3 regions of the Gulosibacter sp. ACHW.36C genome follow, and region 2 is predicted to be linked to each of the others. Evidence: predicted binding sites of a transcription regulator. Region 2 holds the regulator's gene; each other region holds the start of a gene.
What was found. Region 2 encodes HrcA, which represses chaperone genes, less so after heat shock. Its sites were predicted from a motif close to TTNGCACTCGNNNNNNNCGAGTGCNAA; they were not measured.

Region 1: groL (chaperonin GroEL) is a predicted target of HrcA. The motif match lies at 5,555-5,581, and genes of this name have one in related genera.
Region 3: groES (co-chaperone GroES) is a predicted target of HrcA. The motif match lies at 4,738-4,764, and genes of this name have one in related genera.

The regions. Positions count from the first base shown of each region.
Region 1 covers NZ_CP097160.1:795,160-802,400, forward strand. Annotated here, with positions in the region: gene cysS (cysteine--tRNA ligase) at 1-306, shown strand, start outside; gene rlmB (23S rRNA (guanosine(2251)-2'-O)-methyltransferase RlmB) at 303-1,274, shown strand; gene M3M28_RS03565 (ABC transporter ATP-binding protein) at 1,271-2,269, opposite strand; gene M3M28_RS03570 (SDR family NAD(P)-dependent oxidoreductase) at 2,354-3,106, shown strand; tRNA gene M3M28_RS03575 (tRNA-Thr) at 3,152-3,227, shown strand; gene M3M28_RS03580 (YceI family protein) at 3,284-3,829, shown strand; gene msrB (peptide-methionine (R)-S-oxide reductase MsrB) at 3,819-4,223, opposite strand; gene M3M28_RS03590 (DUF3263 domain-containing protein) at 4,336-4,623, shown strand; gene M3M28_RS03595 (LytR C-terminal domain-containing protein) at 4,653-5,228, shown strand; gene M3M28_RS03600 (cold-shock protein) at 5,297-5,509, shown strand; gene groL (chaperonin GroEL) at 5,620-7,239, shown strand.
Region 2 covers NZ_CP097160.1:1,264,723-1,271,963, forward strand. Annotated here, with positions in the region: gene M3M28_RS05780 (histidine phosphatase family protein) at 1-409, shown strand, start outside; gene dapB (4-hydroxy-tetrahydrodipicolinate reductase) at 432-1,154, shown strand; gene M3M28_RS05790 (tetratricopeptide repeat protein) at 1,158-1,610, shown strand; gene thyX (FAD-dependent thymidylate synthase) at 1,671-2,402, shown strand; gene hemW (radical SAM family heme chaperone HemW) at 2,392-3,606, shown strand; gene hrcA (heat-inducible transcriptional repressor HrcA) at 3,627-4,637, shown strand; gene dnaJ (molecular chaperone DnaJ) at 4,684-5,778, shown strand; gene M3M28_RS05815 (16S rRNA (uracil(1498)-N(3))-methyltransferase) at 5,778-6,509, shown strand; gene M3M28_RS05820 (histidine triad nucleotide-binding protein) at 6,528-6,875, shown strand; gene M3M28_RS05825 (PhoH family protein) at 6,904-7,241, shown strand, end outside.
Region 3 covers NZ_CP097160.1:2,085,149-2,092,389, reverse strand. Annotated here, with positions in the region: gene tsaE (tRNA (adenosine(37)-N6)-threonylcarbamoyltransferase complex ATPase subunit type 1 TsaE) at 1-56, shown strand, start outside; gene tsaB (tRNA (adenosine(37)-N6)-threonylcarbamoyltransferase complex dimerization subunit type 1 TsaB) at 67-678, shown strand; gene tsaD (tRNA (adenosine(37)-N6)-threonylcarbamoyltransferase complex transferase subunit TsaD) at 675-2,234, shown strand; gene M3M28_RS09600 (hypothetical protein) at 2,265-2,936, shown strand; gene M3M28_RS09595 (class I SAM-dependent methyltransferase) at 3,439-4,644, opposite strand; gene groES (co-chaperone GroES) at 4,805-5,098, shown strand; gene rarD (EamA family transporter RarD) at 5,178-6,158, shown strand; gene guaB (IMP dehydrogenase) at 6,282-7,241, shown strand, end outside.

The DNA.
Region 1 (7,241 bases), 470 kb from region 2:
TCGGAGGGCAATAACGCGGTCAGCGCGGGTGACGCCGAGCGCGTGCGGGACTCCGTTGCGGCGGTGCGCGGGATGCTCGGCATCCTCGGCCTCGACCCGCTCGCCGAGGAATGGGCCGAAGACAGCCAGTCGGCCTCGCTCGAACCCGTGCTCGACAAGCTCGTCGGCGAACTGCTCGAACAGCGCACCGCGGCGCGCGCGGCGAAGGACTGGGCCGCTGCCGACCGGATCCGCGACGGCCTCGCCGCGGCCGGCATCACGATTGAAGACAGCCCGCAGGGACCACACTGGAGCGTGAACGAATGACCAAGTCACAGAAGAAAGGCCCCTCGAAGGGCACCGGCGGCCTCGGCCGCAAGGCACTCGAAGGCAAGGGCCCGACCCCGCGGGCGGAAGACCGTCACTGGGCAAAGGACCGCCGGCGCAAGCAGGCTGCCGAGGCGAAGAACCGTCAGGCGCGCCCGCAGCAGCGGCAGCGCCGCGCGTCGTCGAGCGCGCAGAACGACACTGAGCTGGTGACCGGGCGCAACGCCGCGGTCGAGGCGCTGCGTGCTGAGATTCCCGCCACGACGGTGTACGTCGCGCAGAACATCGAGGTGGATGACCGCATCAAGGAGATCATCCAGCTCGCGGCGAAGCGCCAGATCCCGATGCTCGAGGTGACCCGCCAGGAGCTCGACCGCATGGTGCCGTTCGACGCCGTGCACCAGGGCGTCGCAGTCAAGGTTCCGCCGTACGAGTACTCCGACCCGGTCGAGCTGGCCGAACGAGTGATCTCGCGCGGTGACGTGCCGCTGCTCGTGGCGCTCGACGGCATCACCGACCCCCGCAATCTCGGCGCGATCATCCGCTCGGTGGCCGCGTTCGGCGGCCACGGCGTCATCGTCCCGCAGCGCCGCGCCGCGGGTATGACGGCGACCGCGTGGCGCACCTCGGCGGGTGCCGCCGCGCGCCTGCCCGTCGCGCTCGCGAGCAACCTCACGAACACGATCAAGTCGCTCAAGCAGCAGGGCGTCTTCGTCGTCGGCCTCGACGGCGACGGCGACGTCGAACTGCCCGGACTCGACCTCGCGACCTCGCCGCTGCTCGTCGTTGTCGGCTCGGAGGGCAAGGGCCTGTCGCGTCTCGTCGCCGAGCAGTGCGACGCGATCGTGTCGATTCCGATCGATGCCGCGACCGAGTCGCTCAATGCGGGCATCGCCGCATCCGTCACCTGCTACGAGATTTCGAAGCTGCGTGCGGCGGCCGCCGAGGCGAAGGAAGCCCTGCTCTAGTTCAGGCGAGTGCCGTCGTCGAGGCGGAACCGGTGCAGTCGCTGCCGGTTCGCCTCGAGGCGCACCTCGTCACCGATCTGCGGGTGATCGCGGCCGTCGACGCGCGCGACGAGCTGGACCTCGTCGCCCGCGATCTCGCCGGAGCAGAACAGGTAGCCGTCGGAGCCGAGCTCTTCGACGAGGGTGACGCGCGCCGGAATGCCGCCCTCGTTTGTGAGGCGGAGGTCTTCGGCACGGACACCGACGCGTTCGCCGTTCTCGGTCCAGAGGTTCATCGCCGGCGTGCCGATGAAGCTCGCGACGAACTCGTTCACGGGGCGGTCGTAGAGCTCCTGCGGCGTGCCGAGCTGCTGCAGCTTGCCCTCATTGAGTACCGCGATGCGCGTGCCCATGGTCATCGCCTCGGTCTGATCGTGCGTCACGTAGACCGTCGTGGTGCCGAGCCGGCGCTGCAGCGAGGCGATCTGCGCGCGCGTCTGTACGCGCAGCTTCGCGTCGAGGTTCGACAGCGGTTCGTCCATGAGGAAGACCTGGGGCTCGCGCACGATGGCGCGACCCATGGCCACGCGCTGGCGCTGGCCGCCCGAGAGTTCCGAGGGCCGGCGGTGCAGCAGCGGCTCGAGGTCGAGCAGCTTCGCCGCCTCGCGTACCTTCTCGTTGCGCTCGGCCTTCGAGACGCCGCGCGTCTTGAGGCCGAAGCCCATATTCTGCTCGACCGTGAGGTGGGGGTAGAGCGCGTAATTCTGGAACACCATCGCGATATCGCGATCCTTCGGCGCGACGTTCGTCACCTCATCGTCGCCGATGAGGATGCGGCCGTCATCGACCGGGTCGAGGCCCGCGAGCATCCGGAGCGTCGTGGTCTTACCGCAGCCCGAGGGGCCCACCAGTACCAAGAACTCGCCGTCGGCAATCTCGATGCTGAGATCGTCAACGGCGTTTCGGGTGGCGCCGGGGAAGCGGCGCGAGACACTCGCGAAGGTAACTGCGGCCATACCGAGCCATCGTAGTCGGGTGTCGTTCAGTGCGCGGTGCGACCATGAGGAGACCTCCCATCGAGAACAGAAGGGGTCATATTCATGTCATTTGCAGGTCGCGTCGCACTGGTCACTGGAGCCGGTTCGGGCATCGGTGAAGCCATCGCGAAGGAACTCGCCGCACAGGGCGTCAAGGTCGTCGTGTCGGACATTAACGAGGATGGCGCCAACCGCGTCGTCGACGAGATCGCCGGCGCCGGCGGAACCGCGGTCGCCTTCGTCGCGAACACGGCGGTGAAGGAAGACAGCGAGAAGTCGGTCGCGTTCGCGATCGAGACCTACGGCAAGCTCAACTACGCCGTGAACAACGCCGGCATCGGCGGCGCGAACGCCCCCGCCGGGCAGGTCGACCTTGACGACTGGGACCGCGTCATCGACATTAACCTCAACGGCGTGCTCTACGGCATGCGCTACCAGATTCCCGCCATGCTCGAAGCCGGTGCTGCCGAGAGCGCGATCGTCAACATGGCCTCGATTCACGGCACCGTCGCGGCGCTCGGCAATGGCGCGTACACAGCGGCAAAGCACGGGGTCGTCGGCCTCACGAAGAACGCCGCCGCCGAGTACGGCGCCCAGGGCCTGCGCATCAACTCGGTCGGCCCGGCCTACATCAACACGCCCCTGCTCAAGCAGATGCCCGACGAGATGTACAACGCGCTCGCCGCGAAGCACCCGCTGGGTCGCCTCGGCGAGCCCGAGGAGGTCGCCAAGGTGGTGCGCTTCTTGCTCAGCGAGGACGCCTCGTTCGTCACCGGCGGCTACTACCTCATCGACGGCGGTTACACGGCCGTCTAGCCTGTCACCGCAGCATCCCATCACCCCGTAGTATGGGATGCTGTTGCCGCCTTAGCTCAGCTGGTAGAGCATCTGTCTTGTAAACAGAAGGTCATCGGTTCGAACCCGATAGGCGGCTCCAGTGTTTTGCAGGGGTAAGGTGAGTCGCTACCACTGCACGACAAAAGGAGCCAGCACATGGCAATTGATCCGCAGCTTGCCGGAACTTGGCAGATTGACAACGCGCACTCGCGCGTGGGGTTCTCGACGCGCCACGCCATGGTGTCGCGCGTTCGCGGTGCGTTCAACAACGTGCAGGGTCAGGCCAACATCAACGCTGAGAACCTGGCCGAGTCGAACGTGCAGGTCACGATCGAGGCCGCGAGCATTGACACTCGCCAGCCGGAGCGCGACGACCACCTGCGCAGCCCCGACTTTCTCAACGTCGGCGAGTTCCCGCAGATCACGTTCGTTTCGAGCTCGATTGACGAGATTGGTGACAACCAATTCATCGTGACCGGAGACCTGACCATTCGGGGGATTACCCGTCAAACGTCGATCCCGCTCGAGCTGATGGGTGTTGAGCACGACCCGATGGGCGCAACGCGTGCTGGCCTCGAAGGCTCGCGACGCATTGACCGCCGCGAGTGGGATGTTCGCTGGAACACCCCGCTCGATTCGGGCGGGGTGCTGGTCAGCGACAAGATCACGCTCGAGTTCGAACTCGCCCTAGTTAAGCAGTAGCGGGCACGAACTCCAGGCTGACCGAGTTCATGCAGAACCGGTCGCCGGTCGGGGTGCCGTAGCCGTCGGGGAACACGTGCCCGAGGTGCGAACCGCACTTCGCGCAGCGAACCTCGACGCGGCGCATGCCGAGCGTGTTGTCTTCGAGGTACTCCACGGCGCCCTCACGCAGCGGCTCCCAGAAGCTGGGCCAGCCGCACCCCGCGTCGAACTTCGTCGTCGCGTTAAAGAGCTCGTTGCCGCAGGCGCGACACGTGTAGGTCCCCGGGCGTTCTTCGTTGAGCAGCGCGCCGGTAAATGCCCGCTCGGTGCCGGCCTGTCGCAGCACCTGGAATTCCTGGGGGTTGAGCACCTCGCGCCACTGCGCATCAGTGCGTTCAACTTCGTACGACATGGGACCTCCTGGATAGGCAAGTGTACGCGCGCCGCGAGGGCAATCTGCCCGAGCGCGCGTAGGCTCGGGACGAGCATTCCGTAATGAGTTCAACACCGCTGAGGAGGCGAATATGCCCGAAGCCGCAGGCGCCCTGCGCCACTCGAGCCCGCCGCCGCTCCACGACGAAGACCGAGCCTTGCTCGAATTCGAAGCGGAGCATCCTCGCCACGGACGCGCGAAAGAGGATGCGATTCGCGCCCAGTTCGGCTATTCCGCTGCTCGGTATTATCAGATTCTCGGTACGCTCATTGAGTCGCCCTCGGCGCTCGTCGCGTATCCGATGCTTGTGCACCGGCTTCGGCGGATGCGCGAGGCACGTCGAGCGCACCGCTTCGGTACGGTCGACGGCCGCAACTAGCCCCACCCCTGCAGGAAGATTCAGCACACGTGAAGTACCCCAAGGATCGCTTCGACGACTTCCCCCGCACGCTCAAGCGCCGCGGGGCGCACCGCGCGCCGCGAACCTGGGCGTCGAAGTTCATGTCGTGGATTGTGGCGATCGTCGCGTTCGTGCTGCTCGTCGGCATCGGCGTCGGCGTGATGTGGGCGATCGACAACCAGGTGCAGTTCACCGCCGACATGGGCGGGCAGGAAGAGACGACGTCACCGACCGAGTCGAGCAGCGCTGGGCCGACCCCCACGCCGACCGAGACCGGCCCAAGCGCGACGGTGGATGCTTCGCTCAGCGTCACGGTGCTCAACGGCATTGGCACGCCCGGCCTCGCGACCGCGGGCTCGGAGGCCATGACGAGCGGCGGTTGGACCGTCGGCACGGTCGCCGACGCCGACAGCTTCGACTACCAGACCACGAGCATTGTCGTCGCGAGCGAAGACCAGCGCGGCGCGGCCCTCGGTGCGCAGGAGACGCTCGGCTTCGGCGAGATCTCGGTCGACCCGAACATCGCCGCCGAGGGCACGCTCGTCGTGATCCTTGGCTCGGATGCGGGTGACGCGCTGCTCTAGCGGCAACGTTGCCCATCTCGTCACTCGAATTTCACGTGCCTGTTGCGAGCCTTGCCTAGGGTGCCGCTATGGCTACAGGCATCGTGAAGTGGTTCGACGCGGAAAAGGGCTTCGGTTTTATCACCGTCGACGGTGACACCACCCCCGCGCAGGAAGTATTCGTGCACTACCGCTCGATCGATATGACTGGTTTCCGCACGCTGCAGGAGAACCAGGCGGTCGAGTTTGAGGTGACGCAGGGCGAGAAGGGGCCGCAGGCCGAGCACGTGCGCTCGCTGTAGGCGGACTCTCCTTGCACTCTCAGGGTGAGAGTGCCAACATTGGTCTTGGCACTCCACGACACTGAGTGCTAATCCGAAGACCACTCAGGTCCTGAAAGGACGACACATTTATGTCGAAGATGATCGCCTTTGATGAAGAGGCTCGTCGCGGTCTCGAGCGTGGCCTGAACACGCTCGCTGACACCGTCAAGGTGACCCTCGGCCCGCGCGGCCGCAACGTTGTGCTCGAGAAGAAGTGGGGCGCCCCCACCATCACGAACGATGGAGTCTCGATCGCAAAGGAAATCGAGCTTGAGGACCCGTACGAGAAGATCGGTGCGGAGCTCGTCAAGGAGGTCGCGAAGAAGACTGATGACGTCGCCGGTGACGGTACGACCACCGCGACCGTGCTCGCTCAGGCCCTCGTGAAGGAAGGCCTGCGCAACGTTGCTGCCGGCGCCGACCCCATCTCGGTCAAGCGCGGCATCGACAAGGCCGTTGAGGCCGTCACGAAGCACCTGCTCGACTCGGCCGTCGAGGTCTCGAGCAAGGGCCACATCGCCGCAACCGCGTCGATCTCGGCCGCTGACCCGCACATCGGTCAGCTCATCGCCGAGGCGATCGACAAGGTCGGCCGCGAGGGCGTCGTGACCGTCGAAGAGTCGAACACCTTCGAGACCACCCTTGAGCTCACCGAGGGTATGCGCTTCGACAAGGGCTACCTGTCGCAGTACTTCGTCACCGACACCGACCGCCAGGAAGCGGTGTTCGAGGACCCCTACATCCTCATCGTCAACAGCAAGATCTCGAACGTGAAGGACCTCCTTCCCGTCGTTGACAAGGTGATGCAGGCTGGCAAGCAGCTGCTCATCATCGCCGAGGACGTCGAGGGCGAAGCCCTTGCCACCCTCGTGCTCAACAAGATCCGTGGCATCTTCAAGTCGGTCGCCGTCAAGGCTCCCGGCTTCGGCGACCGCCGCAAGGCCATGCTGCAGGACATCGCGATCCTCACCGGCGGCCAGGTCATCTCGGAAGAGGTCGGCCTCAAGCTCGAGAACACGAACCTCGACATGCTCGGCCGCGCACGCAAAGTCATCATCTCGAAGGACGAGACCACGATCGTCGAGGGCGCCGGCGAGGCCGCGCAGATCGAGGGTCGCGTCGCGCAGATCAAGCAGGAGATCCAGAACACCGACTCCGACTACGACCGCGAGAAGCTCCAGGAGCGCCTCGCCAAGCTCGCCGGCGGCGTTGCCGTCATCAAGTCGGGCGCGGCCACCGAGGTTGAGCTCAAGGAGCGCAAGCACCGCATTGAGGACGCCGTCCGCAACGCGAAGGCTGCCGTCGAGGAGGGCATCGTCGCCGGTGGTGGCGTTGCGCTCACCCAGTCGGGCGCCGCGATCGACGGCCTCGAGCTGTCGGCCGACGAGGCAACCGGTGCTGCGATCGTGAAGTCGAGCCTCGACGCCGCGCTCAAGCAGATCGCCCTCAACGCTGGCCTCGAGCCGGGCGTGGTGGCAGAGAAGGTCCGCGGCCTCGAGACCGGTCACGGCCTCAACGCTGCGACCGGCGAGTACGTCGACATGATCGCCGAGGGCATCCTCGACCCGGTCAAGGTGACCCGCTCGGCGCTGCAGAACGCCGCATCGATCGCCGGCCTGTTCCTCACCACCGAGGCCGTTGTCGCCGACAAGCCGCAGCCGGCTGGCGCCGCTCCTGCCGGTGACCCCACGGGTGGCATGGACTTCTAGTC
Region 2 (7,241 bases):
CAACTACGTACAAGGCCCTCCGGTCGAGCAGACCAATCTGCTCTTCGACTGCATCCCGTCGTCGTCGAAGGACGCCCCGGACAGCTACGACGCGTTTTTCTCAGGCGTCGACGAGGAGGACATCGAGGCGGGCCAGGCGCAGATGCAAGACGCCGTCTCAACGTTCCTGACCCGACCGCGGGAAGACGTGCACACCCTCCTCGTCACCCATAACTTCGTCATCGGCTACCTGGTCGCGCACGCGCTCGGCATGCCCGAGTGGCGCTGGCTCACCCTCGGCAGCGGTAACACCGCCCTCACGGTGCTGCGCCTGCGCTCGACGCGGCCAAGCGAACTCACCCTCTTTGGCTCCACGGCACACCTGCCGCGCGAAATGCGCACCGGCATGACGTGGACTCCGGCCATCTAGCAACCCCAGGAGTACCTCACACATGACAGTTTCCGTCGCCATTAGCGGGGCCACCGGCCGCATGGGCACGCTCATTCGCGGCCTCGTCGACGACCTCGACGGCTTCGAGGTGCACGCCGCCCTCGACTCGTCGTCGGCGCTCGATGAGATGCTCGGCGCCGACGTGCTCATCGACGTGACGCATTTCGACGTCTCGGAGCGAGCCACGCGCTTCGCGCTCGAGCACGGGCTCAACGTCATCGTCGGCACGAGCGGCTGGGGCCAAGACCGCCTCGCTGAGCTCGAGTCGACGATTCCCGCCGAGCGCGGCGTGCTCGTCGTGCCGAACTTCTCGGTCGGCTCGGTGCTCTCGACGCACCTCGCGTCGATCGCGGGCAAGTTCTACGACTCGATCGAGATCCTCGAGGCGCACCACGACCGCAAGGTCGACTCGCCGTCGGGCACCGCGGTGCGCACCGCCGAGGCGATTGCGCATGCCAGGGGCAGCGAGGTCTCGTCGCCGAATACCGATCAGCGCGCGCGAGGCGAGATCGTCGCGGGCATCCCCATCCACGCCCTGCGCCTGCGCGGCGTCGTAGCCGACCAGCAGGTCATCTTCGGTGGTGAGGGAGAACTCGTGAACATCCGCCACGAGACGCTGAGCAACCGCGCATACGTGCACGGCATCACCCTGGCGCTGCAGCAGGCGTCAACGCAGCGTGGCCTGACCGTCGGCCTCGACGCCCTGCTCGGGCTGGGGGGCTAGCGGATGCGGCGGTTCAGCGGGGCGCAGATCGGCGTCTACGTGCTGCTCGCGCTCATGGCGATCTACCTGTTCGCCATCGCCGGCATTGTTTGGGGCCTCGTCACGAGCGGCGAGGTCATCGGCATCGTCATGGGCTTCGCGCTCATCGTGTTTCCGATCGTCGGCGTGCTGTTCGTCATGCGCGACTTGCGCTTCGTGCTGCAATCGAACCGCCTCATCGACCGGATGGCCGAGGCCGGCGAACTGCCCGAGGACAACCTGCCCCGACAGAAAAGTGGGCGACCCGACCGCGCCGCGGCCGACGCCGAGTTCGAGTCGTGGAAAGACCGGGTCGAGGCGAACCCCGGTGATTGGCGCAACTGGGTGCTGCTCGGCCTCGCGTATCGGGCTTCGGGCGACACGCCGCGCGCTCGTCAGGCGCTTCGGCGCGCGATCGAGCTCGAGCGCGCTGCCTAACTCGTCTCCGAGCGCGCCGGCCGAACTTTCCGAGGGCGCGCGACAGTTAGGATTGAGCGTGTGAGTGGTGAGATCGAATTCCGTAGCGACGTAACCGTCGAACTCGTCCGGGCCCAGGCCACCGACCGTGATGTGCTGTTCGCAGCCCGCGTCTCGACCGTGGGTGAACAGAGCCTCGACTCGGCAACCGGTGACACCGCCGAACTCGCGAAGCGCGACCGCGGTCTCATCAACTACCTTATGCGCGATCGCCATGGCACCCCGTTCGAGCACAACTCGCTCACGTTCTACGTGCAGGCGCCGCTCTTCGTCTTCCGCGAGTTCCAGCGTCACCGCATGGCGAGCTATAACGAGGAGTCGGGCCGCTACCGCGAGCTCCGCCCAGTCTTCTACGTGCCCGCGGCCGAGCGCAACCTCCGCCAGGAGGGCCGCCCCGGCAAGTACGAGTTCTTCCCCGGCAGCGCTGAGCAGGTCGACCTCGTGCAGACCGAGGTGCGCACGCAGTCCGAGGCGGCGTACGCGAGCTACCAACGGATGCTCGACGCCGGCGTCGCCCGCGAGGTCGCGCGCACGGTGCTGCCGCTCAACATCTACTCGTCGATGTACGTGACGATGAACGCCCGCTCGCTCATGAACTTCCTCTCGCTGCGCCGCAAGGCCGAGGGCTCGACCTTCCCGTCGTTCCCACAGCGCGAGATCGAGATGTGCGCCGAGAAGATGGAAGACCTCTGGTCGCAGCACATGCCCGTGACCGCCGAGGTGTTCCAGGCAAACGGTCGCGTTGCCCCCTAGCGCGCTGCCCGACGGCGACCCGGTTCCTCAGAACGGCGCGCTGCCCGAGGCTGCCGCCCAGGGGCTCACTGGCAGGCAGTTCGGGGCGTATGTGCACATCCCGTTCTGCCGGGTGCGCTGCGGCTACTGCGACTTCAACACCTACACCGCGACCGAGCTGCGCGGCGTGAGCCAGTCGAGCTACGCGGATGCGGTAGCCCAGGAAGTCGCGCTGGCCCGGGGTGTGCTCGACGACGCCGGGCATCGGGAGCCGCTCAGCACGGTGTTCTTCGGCGGCGGGACGCCCACGCTGTTGCCGGCGGCCGACCTCGTACGCACGCTCGCGACGCTGCGCGACACGTTTGGCATCGTCGACGACGCCGAGATCACGACTGAGGCGAACCCCGACTCGGTCGATGAGCAATACCTCCGTGAGCTCGTCGAGGGCGGCTTTACTCGCGTGAGCTTCGGCATGCAGTCGGCGGTGCCGCACGTGCTTCGCACGCTCGACCGCACCCACGACCCGCTCCGCGTGCCCGACGTGGTCGCTGCCGCGAAGGCGGTCGGCCTCGACGCCTCCGTCGACCTCATCTACGGCACGCCGGGGGAGTCGCTCGACGATTGGCGTCGCTCGGTAGACGCCGCGCTCGCGCTCGCGCCGACACATATCTCGGCGTACGCCCTCATCGTCGAACCGGGCACCGCGCTCGCGCGCCAGATTCGCCGCGGCGAGGTCGCCGAGGTCGACGACGACCTGCAGGCCGAGATGTACGAGTACGCCGACGCGGCCTTCGCCAAGGCCGGGTACCGCTGGTACGAGATCTCGAACTGGTCGCTCGACGGCGAGCATCCCTCGCGCCACAATCTCGCGTACTGGCACGACACCGACTGGTGGGGCTTTGGCCCGGGGGCGCATAGCCACATCAACGGCACGAGGTTCTGGAACGTGAAGCACCCCGCTGCCTACGCGCAGCGGCTCGCGCAGGGCGATTCGCCCGCCGCCGCTCGGGAGGTGCTTGACGACGAGCAGCGCTACGCCGAGCGCGTACTGCTGCGCTCCCGCCTCGTCGAGGGGCTGCCGCTCGCCGAGCTGCGCGATCGGCGCGGGGTCGCGGAACTCATCGCCGATGGCCTCGTCGACGGTGCTGCGGCGATCCGCGGAACCCTGCAACTTACCGTTCGCGGTCGGCTGCTCGCCGACGTGGTTGCCCGAGCGCTCGCCTAAGCCGAAGTAAACTGGTCGCTATGGTGAGCGAACGCAGTCTTGAGGTGTTGCGCGCCATCATCGGCGACTACGTCGCCACGCACGAGCCCGTCGGGTCGAAACGGTTGGTGGAGCGCTATCAGTTTGGCGTGTCTGCTGCGACGATTCGCAACGACATGGCCGCCCTCGAAGAGGCCGATCTCATCGCCGCACCCCACACCTCGTCGGGCCGCGTGCCCACCGACAAGGGGTACCGCGTGTTCGTCGATCGCCTCGCCGATGTGCGCCCCCTCACCACGGCGCAGCGCCGGGCGATCGAGCAGTTCATGGAGGGCTCGCTCGAACCCGAGGAATTGCTCACGCGTTCGGTGCGCACGCTCGCGCAGCTCACCGGCACCGTCGCGATCGGCCACCTGCCCTCGCTGCTCGACGCACACATCCACCGCATCGAACTCGTGTCGCTCTCGGTGCGCCGCGTGCTCGTGGTGCTCATCACCGACACCGGCCGCGTCGAACAGCGCATCGTCGACCTCGAGCGCGACACCGGCGACGAGGAATTCCTCGCGCTGCGCGACCTCGTAAACGAACGCCTCGTCGGCAAGCGGCTCGAGGACGCCGCGGCCGAGCTGCGCGAACTGCACGACGGTGACGACCTTGGCGGCGTCGCCGACCGCGTGCTGCAGTCGCTCGTGCAGCAGGTGTTTGCCAACCGCGACGACAAGCTGATCATCGCCGGCGCGGCGAATCTCGCGCTGACTGAGCACGATTTTTCGTCGATCTTCCCCGTGCTCGAGGCGATCGAAGAGCAGGTAGTCTTGCTGCGGCTCGTCGGCGAGCTCGATCTCGACGAACGAGGCGTCGCGGTGTCGATCGGCCACGAGAACCTCAACTCGGCGCTTGAGGAGACGAGCATCCTCGCCACCGGCTATACCCCCGACGGCGACGCCCGAGTCGGTATCCTCGGTCCGACGCGCATGGACTATCAGCGCAACATCGCCGCCGTTCGCGCGGTCGCGCGATACCTCTCGCGCAGCTTCGACACTCCGAGCTGATTTCGGCTCGAACCACTTCATTTCATCCACTCAGGAGGCAGAGGTCTTGGCAGACCACTACGAGACACTCGGTGTGAGCCGCGAGGCAAGCCCCGAAGAGATCAAGAAGGCGTACCGCAAGCTGGCCCGTCAGTTGCACCCCGACGTCAACCCATCGCCCGAGGCGGCCGAGAAGTTCAAAGACGTTACCGCTGCCTACGACACGCTCTCTGACCCGCAACGGCGGCAGCAGTACGACCTCGGCGATGCCGGTGGCGCCGGTGGCGGCTTCGGATTTGGCGACATCTTCGACGCGTTCTTCGGGGGCCAGGGTTCGCGCCGCGGCCCGCGTTCACGCGCGCAGCGGGGGCAGGATGCGCTGGTGCGCGTCGACCTCGACCTCGCCGAGGTGATCTTCGGCACGCATCGCGACATCGAGATCGCGACCGCCGTGCGCTGCGAGACCTGTGAGGGCAGCTGCTGCGCGCCGGGCACGAGCCCGACGACCTGCTCGACCTGTGGCGGCGCGGGCGAGGTCACTCGCCAGGTGCGCTCCGTGCTCGGCCCGGTCGTCACCTCCAGCCCCTGCGGCGTGTGCCAGGGTTACGGCACCGTCATCGAACACCCCTGCGACACCTGCCACGGCCAGGGCCGCGTGCGTTCGCAGGTGACCCTGCCGGTCGACATTCCCGCAGGTGTCGACACCGGCCTGCGCCTGCACCTGCCGGGCCAGGGCGAGGCCGGCGCCGCCGGCGGTGCCTACGGCGACATCTATCTCGAGATTCGCGTGCGCGAGGACGAGACCTTCACCCGCGACGGCGACAACTTGCTGGCCACCATCGAGGTTTCGATGGTCGACGCCGTGTTCGGCACCACGACGACGCTGCCGGGCGTTGACGGCGACATCGAGCTGGAGATCCCGGCGGGCGCGCAGTCGGGCGACGTGCTCACCGTGCGCGGCCGTGGCGTGACCCGCCTGCGCAGCCCCATTCGCGGTGATCTCGACGTGACGCTGCAGGTGCGCACGCCGACGAAGCTCGACCACAAGCAGAAGGATCTGCTCAAGCAGTTCGCCGAGCGTGACAAGCACCCGCTTACGCCAGGCCTGATCAAGGACCAGCCCGGGCTGTTCTCGAAGCTGCGCGGAAAGTTCGGCCGCTAGTGGCGCACGCCTACTTCGCGGCTGACCTCGTAGCCGTGCGCGCGGGTGACCTCATCACCGTGACCGGCCCCGAGGCTCGGCACGCAGTGAGCGTGGCGCGACTGCGGGTCGGGGAGCAACTTGCGCTCCTCGACGGCGAGGGCGGCAGCGTCACCGCCGAGGCGAGCGAAGTCGGCAACGCAGAGTTCACCGCGCGGGCACTTGCCGACGCGACCGTGGCAGCCGAGCCGAGCCCGCGCATCCTGCTCGTGCAAGCCCTCGCCAAGGGCGGCCGCGACGAGATGGCGCTGCAGGCATCCGTCGAACTCGGCATCGACGGCGTGATTCCCTGGCAGGCGCAGCGTTCGGTCTCGACGTGGCGCGGCGACAAGGTCGCGAAGCAACGCGAGCGCTGGCAGACGATCGCCCGCGAGGCGAGCAAGCAGGCGGTACGCGCACGCGTGCCGCTCGTCGAGGTGCCCGTCACGACCAAGCAGCTCGCGCACCTCGCGGGCACGATTCGCCTCGTGCTACTCGACCCCATCGCCGAGGCGCCCCTAAGCGAGCTCGAGCCGGATGCGCGCGACCTCGCCCTCGTGGTGGGTCCCGAAGGCGGCATCGACGAACGCGAGTTCGCGCTGCTCACCGAGGCGGGCGCCGAACGCCGCCGGCTCGGCGCCAATGTGCTGCGTACGTCGACCGCGGGCCCGGCCGCCCTCGCCGCGCTGTTCACCAAGCTCGGGCGCTGGTAGGCGACTAGACTCACCCGCATGGCCGAGAGCATTTTCACCCGGATCATCAATCGCGAGATTCCCGCCGAGATCGTTGCTGAAGACGATCGCGTTATCGCATTCACCGACATCAACCCGAAGGCGCCGGTGCACTTGCTGGTTGTGCCGAAGGACCCGCAGTACCGCGACGTCACCGAACTCGCCGCCGGCGACCCGGAGCTGCTCGCGCACGTCGTCGCGACGGCGAAGCGCCTCGCGGGCGAACACGGCGACGGCGATTTCCGCCTCGTGTTCAACACCGGCGCGAACGCCGGCCAGACGGTATTCCACGTACACGCGCACGTCCTCGCGGGCGGGTTGGAGGAAGGCTCACTTGCAGCAGACTGAGCGAACGGTCGTCATCGAGGGTGCGTCGATGCTGCACCTGCTGGGGCCGGGCGACCGCCTCCTGAGCACCATCGAGGCAGAGCATCCAAACGTCACGGTGCTCGTGCGCGGCAACGAGGTGCACCTGCGTGGCGACGTCGACGACGTCGAGCTCGCCGAGCGACTCGTGCGCGAGATGGCGTCGCTCGCCGGCTCGGGCGCGGTGCTCGCGCCCGACGAGGTCGCACGCTCGAAGCAACTGCTGTCGAACGGCGCAGGACCCTCGCCGACGCAGATATTCGGTGAGGCCATCGTCAACGCGCGAGGCCGCGCGGTGCGCCCCAAGACGCTCGGGCAGAAGCGCTACGTCGACGCCATCGACGTCAA
Region 3 (7,241 bases), 820 kb from region 2:
CCGGCGTCACGCTCGAGGCGCTGCTCGCCGACGACGGGGCGGCGCCGCGCGCGTAGACTTGGCGCCATGCTGCTCGCCATCGACACTTCCGCCGGAACCGACGTCGCCGTCGTGAGCGACCAGGGCCGCGTCATCGGCGAGTTCCGCGAGCCGAGCTCGCGTCACCACGCCGAGGTGATCGGCGCCGCCATCTCGACGGCGCTCGAGGCGGCCGGGCTCACCGCGGCCGAGATTACCGACGTCGTCTGCGGCATGGGCCCCGGGCCGTTCACCGGCCTGCGCGTCGGCGTGGCCGCGGCGCGCACCTTCGCGTTCGCGCGCGGCCTGCCACTGCATCCGATGCCGAGCCACGACGCGATCGCGCACGAGTGGCGCCACGCGCATCCCGCGAGCACCGGCCCGCTGCTCGTCACGACCGACGCCCGGCGCCGCGAGCTCGCCATGAGCCACTACCCGGCCGGCTCGGTGCTCGCCGACGGCGGCTTCGAGCTCATCGCACCCGACGCCGTGCCCGACGCCGATGCCCGAGCGGATGCGCGCCAAGTCTCGGCCGCGCACCTCGCCCTCGCGTGGCTCGCGCGGCAGGAGCAGGGTGTGCCCGCCGACGCCGACGAGATTCTCTACCTGCGCGCGCCCGACGCGAAGCCCGGCGCAGTGCCGAAGCGGGTGACCGCGTGAGCGTGCAGCTGCGGGCCGCGACCGTCGACGACCTCGACGAGATGGTCGCACTCGACCACGAGATGTTTCCGCTCGACCACTGGAGCGCGTCGGGCATGCACGACGAGCTTCGCAGCGAGCACACCCACTACGTCGTGCTCGAACGCGACGGCGCGCTCGTCGGCGCCGCGGGCGTGCTCGCAGCGCAGGGCGCGGGGGAGGCGGATGTGCAGACCATCGCCGTGCGCCCCGAACTGCGCCGCGATGGCTGGGGCACGCGCCTCCTGCGCGAGCTGCTCGCGTGGGCGCGCTCGCGCGGCGCGCGGCGCGTGTTTCTCGAGGTGCGCGAATCGGGAGCCCCGGCCCGCGCGCTCTACGCCGCCCTCGGCTTCACCGAGATCGGGCGGCGCGACAACTACTACCGCAAGGAACGGGAGGCCGCGATCGTGATGCGAGCCGACATCGACACGGCGCTCAGCGCGGCCGACGCGCGGCTCGAGCCCGCGCGGGAACCGCTCGTGCTCGGCATCGAGACGAGCTGCGACGAGACCGGCGTCGGCATCGTGCGCGGCACGACGCTGCTCACGAACTCGGTCGCCTCGTCGATGGACGAGCACGCGAAGTTCGGCGGTGTCGTGCCCGAGGTTGCGGCCCGCGCCCACGCCGACTCGATGGTGCCCGTGCTGCAGCAGGCCCTCGATGAGGCCGGCGTCACCCTCGACGACATCGACGCGATCGCCGTGACCGCGGGGCCCGGCCTCGCCGGCGCGCTCATGGTCGGCGTCGGCGCGGCGAAGGCCCTCGCGGTTGCCACCGGCAAGCCGCTCTACGGCGTGAACCACCTCGTCGGCCACGTCGCGGCCGACCTGCTGCGCGAGGGCGGCGACCCCGTCGAGTTCCCGACCATTGCGCTGCTCGTCTCGGGCGGCCACACCTCGCTGATCCGCGTCGACTCGCTCACCGGCGACTCCGAGCTGCTCGGCGAGACGATCGACGACGCCGCCGGCGAGGCCTTCGACAAGGTCGCCCGCGTGCTCGGCCTACCGTACCCCGGCGGCCCGCAGATCGACCGCGTCGCGGCCGAGGGCAACCCGAAGGCGTTCCGCTTCCCCCGCGGCCTGTCGCGCGCATCCGATCTCGAGCGGCACCGCTACGACTTCTCGTTCTCGGGGCTGAAGACCGCCGTCGCGCGCGAGGTCGAGCGTTTTGAGGATGCGGGGGAACCGGTGCCCGTCGCCGACATCGCGGCGTCGTTCCGCGAGGCTGTCGCCGACGTGCTGGTGACGAAGGCGCTCGCGGCGTGCCGCGACCTCGGCATCCCGCGGCTGCTGCTCGGCGGCGGCGTCGCCGCGAATGCGCGCGTGCGCGAGCTCACGGCCGAGCGGAGCGCCGAGGCGGGCGTGCAGCTGCACATCCCGCCCCTGTCGCTGTGCACCGACAACGGCGCCATGATCGCCGTGCTCGGCGCGCAGCTCGTGGCCGCGGGGCACGCCCCGTCGCCCGCCGATTTCGCCGCCGACTCCACGCTGCCAATGACCCAGGCACAACTCACGGAATCTTCGAGCCTGACAATTTAGGATGATGCCGATGGCGAAGGGAGCATGTCGATGACCGACAGCGAGGGCGCGAACACGCAGCGACCGCACGGCGAAGATGAACAGATTGTGCCGGCCTCGGGCGGCACCTTTGGCGTCACCGACGACCGCTCCGACTTCGGCCGGGGCCCGATTCACCCGCGCGACGCGGGCGACGACGGTGAGGCCGACGACAGTGACACCCTCGACGTCGACGGGCTCACGAACGACGACTACACCGACCGGGTGCAGCACCCCGAGCACCGCGAGTACGGCGACTACGCGGACGGCCAACCGCCGCTCGCCGGTCAGCCGTTGCCCCAGCAGCCGGGCCAGCAGGCTCCGGGCCAGCAGGCGCAGCAGCAGCCGGGGGGCTACGGCGCCCCGCCGGTGCAGCAGCCGGGCTACGGGCAGCCGCGCGAGCAGGAGTTTGCGCCGACGCAGTTCGGTGCACCCGCAGTCACCGCGGCGCGGCCGACCTTCTCGTACGTCGGGCTCGCGCTCGCGCTCGTCGCGCTGATTCTGCTCTGCTTCCCCGGCATCCTCTGGATCATCGCGGGCGCGCTCGGCGTTATCGGGCTTGTCGTCTCGGTCGTGGCGATGAGCCGCGAGCCGAACGGCAAGGCACTCGCCGGCATCGGCATTGCGGGCAGCGCGATTGCCATTGCGATCGCGATTGCGACCGCGATCGTCGTCGCGCTGTAGTCAGCCCGCGGCCAGGCCCGGGCAGCCTAGAGGAGTACTTGCCTGCCACTCCGTGATCGTCTGGTGCCGGAGACGACTTCCTCCACTTCTCCGGACTATCCCCGCGGCCGCAGTCGTCTCCCGCACATAGTGGCGCGCTCAGCGACAACTGGCGCAATCACCATCGCGCCAGTTGTCGCTGAGCGCGCCACTGCCATTCGTGCGGCGTCGCTGACAGCGCCACCTCCACTCGCACTGCATCGCTGACAACGCGACTGCTCACGCGGCAGTCACCAGAGCGCCGCTCAGCGACGGCCCCGCCGGAGCTCGCGTCCCAATCGCATCAGGTGGAGGGCTGAGCTGACCCGGGTGTCCCACAGAGTGCGTCAAGGGGTATATATCCCTCCTGATCGGATAGTGGGACAGTTGGGTCACGGGCGCGAAGCAGCGTGGGCTGGCGGTGATGCCGAGACGGACGCGGCACCTCACGCCAACCCGTTCACAACGTCACTGGGAAGAACGCCTAGGCGCGGTCAGCGAGGATCGCGACGCGGCGCTCGTCGACGCGGGTGCAGATGAGTGTCGCGGCGTTGTCGCCGCGCGGCTGCAGCTCCTTGCGGAACTTCGCGGGGTCGAGGTCGACGCCGCGCTTCTTGATCTCGAGCCGGCCGATGCCGAGCCCACGCAGCCGCTTCTTGAGCGAGCTCGCGTGCAACGGCAACACCTCGCGCACGCGGAAAACCTGCGCGAACGGCGTCTCGTGCAGCTCCGGCGCCGTCACCCAGGCGATCTCGGGCGAGATCATGTGCCCACCGAGGATGCGCGCGAGCTCGCCGATGAAGCGGCCGCGGATGAGCGCCGGATCGGGCTCATAGAGAAACTCGCCGAGCTCGCCGACGGGCGCATCGTCGCTCGCCGCGTCGGCCGAGGTGAGCTCGTGCGCGCCGTCGCGCAGCACGAGCGCGCTGCGGCACACGCCGGCCCGCGCCGTGGCGCCGAGCCAGACGGCGCACTCGACGAGCTCGCCGTCGACCGAGAGCCACTGCGTCTCGACGGGCCGGGATGTGGTGCTCGGCGGGAGCAACTCGTGCGGCAGCGCCGGGCCGAGCTTCACACCCGCCGCCCGGCCGTTCGCAGCGACGTCGAAGGCGAAGCCGAGCGACGGGCGCCAGTCATCGGGGTCGGCGAGCCGGCGAGTGCCGCCGCGCGACTCGGTGCGGCGCGCAGGGTCGAGGAACACGCCCTCGGCGCCGTCGAGGTTCGTGGCCTCGGCCGTCGAGTGCTCGACGCGCGCGTTCGAGAACGGTGCGAGGTTGAAGCTCGCGATGGCCGCCGTTAGCTCGTCGGCGTCGACCGCGAGCAGGTCGAAGCCGAGTGACGCGAACGCGAGCGAGTCGGCGCCGATGCCGCAGCCGAGGTCGGCGAGCGTGCGCACCTCGGCCCGGCGAAAGCGATCGGCGTGCCGCGCCGCGACCTGCAGCCGGGTCGCCTGCGCGAGCCCCGCATCCGTAAAGAGCATGTTCGCGGCGAACTTGCCGAACTTCGTGCGGGCCCGGCGCCGCAGCTGCAGCTGCGTGAGTACGACGGCGCTCGTGTGCGCGTCGACGCCCGCCTTGCGCAGGGTCATGACCGCGCCGACGGCATCGCTCACCGTGTCGAGCTCGGCGTACTCATCGAGCAAGCGCAGGGCCTCGGGGGTGAGCAGCACTTCCAGGTCGTCGCGATTCACCCTGCCTACCGTACTTGCCGGCGATGCCCTTCGCTCTGGGCGTACGCTCGGGCGGCTGGGTGGCACCATCAGGGAGCACCCAATACACTCGAGTTAGCACCCTCAGGGTGAGAGTGCTAACTTCAAACTTGCACAGCTCGTCAAGAGAAAGAGGATTGCCGTGTCGGTGAACATTCAGCCGCTCGAAGATCGCATTGTCATCCAGCAGGTCCAGGCCGAGCAGACCACCGCGTCGGGTCTCGTGATTCCTGACACCGCCAAGGAGAAGCCGCAGGAGGGCGAGGTTGTCGCCGTCGGCCCCGGCCGCTTCGACGAAGACGGCAAGCGCATCCCCGTGGATGTCGCCGTTGGCGACAAGGTCATCTACTCGAAGTACGGTGGCACCGAGGTGAAGTACGCCGGTGAGGACTACCTCATCCTTTCGGCTCGCGACGTGCTCGCGAAGATCGCCTAGGCTACTCGCGTAACGACCAGGCGGGCTCCCGGAATACCGGGGGCCCGCCTTTGTTGTTGCTTCGGCGTAAGCTGCCGAGGTGACCAACTCTGCAACCAGCCCCGCATCCGCACCGGAGCGATCGGGGTCGACGCAGACGACCGGCCTGATTCTCGGCATCTCGTCATTCGCGGTGTGGGGCCTGCTGCCGCTCTACCTGCAGACGGTGAAGCCGACGAGCACCTTCGAGATCATCGCGTGGCGCATCGTGCTGTCGGTGCTCTTCTGCTTCGCCGTGCTGCTCATCGCGCGGCGCTGGGGCGCATTCACGCGCATCATCAAGAACTGGCGCTCGATGCTGTTCCTCGGCCTCGCGAGCCTCGCCGTGTTCGCGAACTGGACGCTCTACGTGCTCACGGTCGAGGTGGGGCGATCGCTCGAGGGCTCGCTCGGGTACTACCTCAACCCGCTCATCTCGATGCTGCTCGGCATGGTGTTTCTGCGCGAGCGGCTGCGGCCGCTGCAGTGGGTCGCGGTCGCCTTCGCGACGGCGTCGTTCATCGTCATGGTCGTCGCCTACGGCGAGCCGCCGTGGCTCTCGCTCGCGATCGCGTGTTCGTTCGCGATTTACGGTCTGCTCAAGAAGCAGGTCGGCCGCAGCGTCGACCCGATCGCCGGGCTCACCATGGAGACGCTCTGGCTCGCGCCGCTCGGCATCGGCATCCTCATCTTCATCGAGGTGACCAGCGGCCTGACGATGGGTCGAGTTTCGGGCGGGCACACCACGATGCTGCTGCTCGCCGGCGTGATGACGAGCGTGCCGCTGCTGCTCTTCGCCGCCGCCACCGCGCGGCTCAGCCTCGTCGAGGTCGGCATCGTGCAATACGTCGCGCCGACCATGCAGTTCATCTTCGGCGTCGTGCTGCTGCACGAACCGATGCCGCCCGAGCGCTGGCTCGGCTTCGGCCTCGTCTGGCTCGGCCTCGTCTTCTTCACGATCGACCTCGTCATCGACGTCGGGCGCCGGCGGCGTCGCACCCGGGTCGAGCCTGATCCGACCGGCGAGATCAACGTCGTCTGAGCATCCGCTCTGGCCCTGACGGTGGGTGGGGAATGCCCCGCGCCGCCCCGGCGTTGGGTCGTACCATGGAGATACGCGCCCGCGTCCTCGGCGGGCGAACACAACCGCGTTTGCAGGAGCAAAATGACTGAGCACGATCCCTTCGGCTTTACCGGACTCACCTATGACGATGTGTTGCTGCTTCCGGAAGAAACCGATGTGATTCCGTCTGAGGTGGACACGACCACGCAGCTCACGCGCAACATCTCGATCAAGGTGCCGCTCGTTTCGGCGGCGATGGACACGGTGACCGAGTCGCGACTCGCGATTGCGATGGCCCGCCAGGGTGGCCTCGGCATCATCCACCGCAATGCCTCGATTCAGGACCAGTCCGTCATGGTCGACCGCGTGAAGCGGTCGGAGTCGGGCATGATCACCAACCCCATCACGACCTCGGCCGGCGCGACCGTCGCCGACGTCGACGAGATCTGCGGCCAGTTCCGCATCTCGGGCCTGCCCGTCGTCGACGAGGCCGGCAAGCTCGTCGGCATTATCTCGAACCGCGATATGCGCTTCGTCGCCGACAGCGAGAAGGCGACCACCAAGGTGCACGAGGTGATGACCTCGGAGGGCCTCGTGACCGGCCCCGTCGGCATCAGCGGCGACGACGCGTTCCGCCTGCTCGGCCAGCACCGCATCGAGAAGCTGCCCCTCGTCGACGAGGGGGGCATTCTGCGCGGCCTCGTGACGGTGAAGGACTTCGACAAGCGCGACAAGTACCCGCTCGCGACGAAGGATGCGAGCAACCGGCTGCGCGTCGGCGCGGCCATCGGCTTCTTCGGCGACGCCTGGGAGCGTGCGGGCTCGCTGCGCGACGCCGGGGTCGACGTCATCGTCGTCGACACCGCGAACGGCCACTCGCGCGGCGAGATCGACATGATCCGCAAGCTCAAGGCCGACCCGGCGTTCAAGGACGTCGACATCATCGGCGGCAACGTCGCGACCCGCGAGGGCGCCGCGGCGCTCGTCGAGGCGGGCGCGGATGCGGTCAAGGTCGGCGTGGGCCCCGGCTCGATCTGCACGACCCGCATCGTTGCCGGTGTG